Regions from separate parts of the Paenibacillus sp. FSL R5-0345 genome, predicted to be linked through region 2. Evidence: riboswitches for the same ligand, from Rfam matches in the RefSeq annotation. Region 2 holds a riboswitch; each other region holds the start of a gene.
The links. Region 2 has a riboswitch for cyclic di-AMP ahead of R50345_RS24875 (TrkH family potassium uptake protein). Riboswitches for the same ligand answer to the same signal wherever they lie in the genome.
Positions count from the first base shown of each region.

Region 1: another riboswitch for cyclic di-AMP. It lies ahead of R50345_RS11065 (KamA family radical SAM protein); the one in region 2 lies ahead of R50345_RS24875 (TrkH family potassium uptake protein).
Region 3: another riboswitch for cyclic di-AMP. It lies ahead of R50345_RS16140 (APC family permease); the one in region 2 lies ahead of R50345_RS24875 (TrkH family potassium uptake protein).

Region 1 is NZ_CP009281.1:2,581,071-2,583,275, forward strand. It holds gene R50345_RS11065 (KamA family radical SAM protein) at 1-1,049, opposite strand, end outside; cyclic di-AMP (ydaO/yuaA leader) riboswitch at 1,187-1,330, opposite strand; gene R50345_RS11070 (AraC family transcriptional regulator) at 1,379-2,205, opposite strand, start outside.
Region 2 is NZ_CP009281.1:5,657,390-5,659,594, reverse strand. It holds gene R50345_RS24880 (CPBP family intramembrane glutamic endopeptidase) at 1-763, opposite strand, end outside; cyclic di-AMP (ydaO/yuaA leader) riboswitch at 1,078-1,259, shown strand; gene R50345_RS24875 (TrkH family potassium uptake protein) at 1,394-2,205, shown strand, end outside.
Region 3 is NZ_CP009281.1:3,648,773-3,650,977, forward strand. It holds gene R50345_RS16140 (APC family permease) at 1-1,208, opposite strand, end outside; cyclic di-AMP (ydaO/yuaA leader) riboswitch at 1,332-1,490, opposite strand; gene R50345_RS16145 (disulfide oxidoreductase) at 1,688-2,152, opposite strand; gene R50345_RS16150 (DsbA family protein) at 2,149-2,205, opposite strand, start outside.

The DNA of each region.
Region 1 (2,205 bases), 3.1 Mb from region 2:
GCATCCTTAGGGCAATCTAGAATCATGAACTTTCCGTATTCCTGATCTCTGGATTGATGATATTTAAGATAGGCTTTTCCGTTATCAATGGCGAGAATTTCTATCTTTCCGGAGGTGTGTGACATGGATAGGCGTACTCTTTTGCCAAGTCCTGAGGTTCTGGCTTTGGCTTCTTCTACAATTTGATAGACTTGCTCAAGAGGTAATACAAAATCTCGATTTCCGGCAACGGGACGATTCACGAAGAAGTAGTAAGGTGTTACGCCAGCCCATGAGAGTCGGTCTAGCAATTCTCCCAATATAACGGGATCATCATTGATGCCTTTAAGGACGGGGGTCTGATTTACGACAATTGCCCCAGCGTTGTGGAGGGCTTTAAATGCTTTTTTGGCTTCAGGTGTGATTTCACGAGGATGATTGATATGCGCCATAACATAAATTCGCTTGTCTTCGGTAGAGTAAGTACGAATCAGCTCCAACAGCTCTTCGTCTTCAGAGATCCGCATCGGATTAAATACGGGAATCTTCGAACCTAATCTGATAATCTTGACATGCTCAATGCTTCTTAAGTTTTCAATAATGGATCTTAGCTTTGGTGTGGAGAGAATTAAACTGTCACCGCCCGTAAGAAGAACGTTGTTAATCTCAGGGTGGTTTGCAATATACTCCAGTCCCGGAGAGACATCAGACATCGCTTCTTTCACGTCATTTCGGAACAGGCGTTTACGGAAGCAGTAACGGCAATAGGCTCCGCAGACCTCGGATACAATCAGTAATGCTGTTGTTTTATACTTGTGCTGACAACCCGGCACCACATAATTCGTGTCTTCATCCGAAGCATCCCAACGTCCATATTCCAGCAGTTCACCTTCGTTAGGGATAACCAGTTTACGAATGGGATCATCTGGATCGTCCCAGTTGATCAAAGACAGATAGTAGTCATTCACACGAAAAACAAATTTGTCCGTGATTTCTTTCAAGTTCTCTTTTTCCAGATCAGACAACATAGCAATTTTGTTAATATCCGTGATGTACTTTACCTTTTGCACTTACATCTCTCCTTTGTCCCTTTGTGTGAGAAAAGAGGAAGCCTTAGTGTCAAAGGCCAATCTACTGCCAGCAGGGTCCAAAAAAACACAAAAAGAGACCCTTAGCAAGGGTCTCTGGTTATGTAAATAACATGAAAAGCAGACCCATCCACTGCTGACGAGGTTAGCTGACGGACTCGGGTAAGATGGTACCCTACATTCTAATGCTCAATGATTCGCCCCAATTAACTGGTTCCCCCGCTTTTCAACTGTAAAAGTTGGAAATTAAGCGTAGGTAAAGTATACCCCATGAAGTTTTGAAAAGTCAAAAGAGAATCCTAGATTCACCTTCAATTACTAGGGGGGCTTCCACCGAGCAGTTTAGGTAGCAGCGTTAGCAGCTTCTCCCGAGTTAACGCATCACTAGAGTTCCATTTGCTTCCGTCGAGCAGATAAACATGTCCCTGACGTACTGCTGGAATACTTTTCCAAAGTGAACTGTCTAGTAGTCGCTCCATAGCAGCCCTTGAGTCTGGACGCTCAGGAATGAGCATGAAGATATGATCTCCAGTATAGGCAGGCAATCGCGCTGGATCAACTTCAGCGAACCCTAATTCTTCATCCAGTATGGCTTGAATCTCCTCTGTCGGTTGTAGACCACATGGAGCATAAAGCGCTGTGGAGAATCCGGACATTCCCATAGCATACAGATGATTTCCGTGGTCATAGACCAAAGCAGAGGCAGTCTCTCCGGCTTGGAGACTGGTCTCGTAAAGATGCTGCCACATAGCAGCATTTTTGATTGTAAATGACTCCAGCCACGCTTCGGCTTCGCGTTGTTTACCGAGCCAGCTGCCTAGTGTTCGCATTCGACTTTCGAGTGGTGCAAAGGAATCAAAGGTGAGTGTCGGGGCGATGCCGGAAACGGTTCTATAGGCTCTTTCATCACTATTGGCCAAAATAATCAAATCTGGATTAAGTGAAGCGGTCAGCTGCGGGTCCAGCGGAAAACCAACATTGGCGAGCTTTTTAAGCCGATGTTTATAGACGCTGTTCCGCACGAATGCTTCATCTCCTCCGATGGGCTTCACGCCTAGTGCGAGAAGGTCGCCAAGTGTCTCTCCATGATAGACAATGCGTCTCGCTTGCTCTGGAATCTCCACTTCATGGCCTGTCC
Region 2 (2,205 bases):
GCTTTTCCGCGAGAGAGGTCTGGTCCTTCACGTAGGAGGTATGCCAGGCAGGAGCAGTAAATCCGGCTTTAAAGCTGGATACCTGTTCGTCAGCGAAATCGAAATAATAGTGAAGCAAGGATTCGCCGATCTGAACGGAACGGTCAGTATACACGAGCCCATAGTATCCTGCATTCGATTCAATTTGCAGCTTGGCGGGATTTACATCCCATTCCTGAAGCCAGGGGCGGGCAAGATTTTCTTTTTGTGCCAAAGACAAGTCAGCACCCTTGTCCTCTTCTTTTGCACCAGTGGTTACATTGCTTGCCGATTCTGCAGATGATCCTTCTGCTCCTTGTGTGAAGGCGACAACTGCGCCAGTATACATATTGAGGTCAACGGAGATCAGTGGCTCTTGTTCCGCTGAAGGACTAAGTGTTACACGAAAGATGTCAAAAGGATATCGTTGATCCAATTTCTTTTTTGTATAGTCCTCCAAAAGCTTCTCGCGGGACATATAACCATAAAAGGAAGAATCCGTTTCATAAAGTACATTCCACTGATCGTTTGGTGCTTTGGTATAGTTTAACTTTTGTTCCGCAAATGATATCGCTTTGTCGCGGGCTTCCGCCTTACTGATGACGGTAGTATCTTCCCCGGCAGGGCTATTTAGCACCGAGGGGGCAATCTGAAACATAATAAATAGAATAAGACCGATAATGCCCGAGATGATGAGCCACTTGGAGAGGGCACGTTGCTGTAAGGGCTGGCCAACGGGATTCATGTAACGCCTCCTTGTAAACTGACAATGTTATGTTCCATTATAGTATTAGTGCCATGATAGTTACAAAAATCATCGTATATTTTTTTTATGGGTAATAGAGATATTATAGAATAGGAAACTGAATATATACCATGAATTTAAAGTGATCATTTCTTCATTTTTCATGAAAAACGATGCAATTGCAGGGAAAACACGGAAAAGTGATGAGAAAAGGCACTCCTTCTGGTACATCCTCTCCAAACCGCATTTTTCATATGAATCACCATTAATTGTGTCTTTGTGATTTATCGAAATAACAGATATAATTTGTATGCAATTGTATATAGCCGAATTTCAGGTGAAAACGGGGGAACCATAAGAAGTAATGAAAAGATGAGTATACGCCGTAAAAGGTGACTTTATTCATCAGGGGTGAATTTCGTTCTAGGAACGAATAGGGCAGCCTGCACAGTCCGAATCCGTCAGCTAACCTCGTAGGCTAATTTACTGCAGGAACCAAGGGTAGCATTGGTTTTCCAGTGCTTTTTTTGTTGGAATTCTTTAAATTAAGATAAGAGGGTGAGCATAGTGGCTTCACAGTTTCGCAGAGTTTCTGAATCAAAGTTTCTGAAGCTCTCTCCGCCTCAGATTATGGTGCTCGGTTTTGCATCGATTATTCTGATAGGAGCTTTGCTGCTTATGCTTCCCATTTCGAGTACGAGCGGGAATGCTGTGAGTTTTATTGATGCATTGTTTACTTCGACATCGGCAACCTGTGTGACTGGACTTGTGGTGCTGGACACCGGGACGACATTCACCTTTTTTGGAAAAACCGTGATTATGTTGCTTATCCAGGTTGGCGGCTTAGGTTTTATGACAATGGCCACCTTATTTGCCATGATGATGAAACGCAAAATCTCTTTGCGGGACAGGTTAATCCTACAGGAAGCCATGAACCAAGGTTCTATGGAGGGGATTGTTCGGCTGATCCGGAGAGTACTTATTTATTCATTAGTCATTGAGGGCTGTGCAGCGGTGCTGCTGTCCATACGTTGGGCGTTTGATATGCCGCTGGGAAAGGCCATTTATTTTGGGATATTTCATGCAGTGTCGATGTTTAATAATGCTGGATTTGATATTTTTGGGGATTTTCGGAGTTTAACCGACTATGTATATGACCCGCTAGTGAATATCGTGGTGATGTTTCTGATTGTCTCCGGCGGTATTGGTTTTATTGTCATGTCTGATCTGGTGGAGTTTCGTGTAAAACGTAAATTGTCTTTGCATAGCAAAGTTGTACTCTCTACCACGGCTGGGCTTATTGTTATTGGTGCTTTGGTTATTTTTATATTTGAATTTACGAATCAGCGCACACTGGGTAATCTTAATTTCGGCGGCAAAATATTATCGGCATTCTTCCAGTCTGTATCGCCCCGAACCGCTGGTGCCAATACGGTGGATAT
Region 3 (2,205 bases), 2.0 Mb from region 2:
TTCCATCCCGCTGGTTTGGTTTTAAACCAATGAACCATCATTCCTAGCTGTGACAATGTGAATGGAATGAAGACACCAACCGCATAAAGAGGAATCAGGCTTTCTGTATTTCCGTGGAATGCAGCTACAAGCAGTGCTGACAGAACACCTAGAAAAATAATACCATTGGAGAAGCCTAGACGGTCACCACGAACCATAAAAGCATGCGGCATATATTTATCTTTTGCAAACATAAATGCAAGCAGCGGGAACGCTGAGTATGCCGTATTTGCCGCCAAGAACAAAATTACTGCTGTGATACCTTGAATGAAAAAATATAAAGTTCCGCGACCAAAGGTCGATTCAGCGATCTGAGAAACAACTGTGGCCTTTTCGTCAGGCACTATGCCGTACCAATACGCCAGGAGTGTGATGCCTGTGAACATAAATCCAAGTATAACTCCCATGACCATTAAGGTCTTGGCTGCATTCTTTTCTGCAGGTGCTTTAAAGTTTGGAATAGCATTAGATACAGCCTCTACACCCGTAAGAGCCGAACAGCCAGAACTGAAGGCTTTTAATAGTAGAAACAAACTAACATTAGAAACAGCAGCGCCAATTTCAGGGACATTCGCATGCACGCCACCTGCTGCATATTTAATAATACCGGAGATAATCAACACTACAATCGACACCACGAACAAATACACTGGGATTGCGATGAATGAAGCTGATTCTGTAACTCCGCGAAGATTAATTAAAGTAAGAAGAATAATAACGGATACTGCAATAAGAACGGTGTGATTATGAAGACTTGGAAAAGCCGATGTGATCGCATCCGTCCCTGCCGACGCACTAACAGCAACGGTCAGAATGTAATCCACTAACAAAGACCCTCCTGCTAAAAGCCCTGTCGGAACACCAAGATTACTCTTGGCAACGATGTAAGCTCCGCCTCCCTGAGGATAAGCGTAGATCGTCTGCCGATAGGATAAAATCAGGATGGCCAGCAGGCCCAATACGGCTAATGCAATTGGCAGGGAATACCAGATGGCAGTAAACCCTGCAGCCACTAGTACAATCAGAATTTGTTCCGTTCCGTAGGCTACAGACGAGAGCGCATCAGAAGACAGGACAGCCAGTGCTTTAACCTTGGATAACTTTTCATGATCGAGTTCGTTCGACTTCATCGGACGCCCGATCAATAGTCGTTTTACCTTGCTTACCATGGTGGATACAGTTCCTTTCTTTGGGAGCTGAAACGGAAATTCCGCGCGCTGTTTTCATTGGTGGATTTCATAAATGCAGACACTAAAAATAGCATACGGAAATGATCCGCATGCTATGCATGGTCATTATCCCACCTTTGCTTACGAGGTTAGCTGGCGGATTCGGGCTGTGGTATAGCCCTACGGTTTAAGTCCAATCGACCCATTCCGATTCACCCCATTGGCACGAATGCCAAGTTTGGTTCCCCCGTTTTTCCTAAGAAAATTCAGCGCATATTCAACTTCTCACAAGGTCTAATATTAGTCTACAAAGTGGTTACAGTAAAGCGTTGAAAAAAATGAAAAAAGAATGAAAAAACATCCAGTAAGCGCAAATACAGCGTCTTATTGGATGCTCTCTTTCATTCTCTTCAATTATCCCTCTGGATCGTGTTTTTAATCACTTTTCACATTTTTTCGGATCACTTAAAGTTAAAAAATCAAAATCCTAAACTTTCCTCTGTATCTAACTCCATCACTTCTTCTTCCTTACGTCCGTACCAAAGTAAAATACTAATTAAAGCAAAAGCGATTAACGCAAGGAATGGTATCGTAATGAATCCAAAAAAGTTCAAGTAATCCTTATTACAAGGAACACCAATTGTACAAGGAAGAACTTTACTTAACGCAGGAATTTTCTGTTCCGCATAGTGATAGATCGAGATACTGCCACCAATCAAGCTTAGTGGAAGTACATAAGGGATTATCCGTTTATCCCCTCGAAACGTTGCAATTCCCAAGAGGAATAACTGAGGATACATGAAAATTCGCTGGAACCAGCAAAGCTTACAAGGTTCATATTTCAATACTTCGCTCAAATACAAGCTACCGGCAACAGCAACTAAAGAGACGAACCAGGCCAGATACAGGCAGTTACGCTTGCAAAAAGATAGGAACTTTGTCACTTTGCCTCCACAGCTTTTGCGGCGTCATTAATTTCAGTTGAAATCGCTTCAAT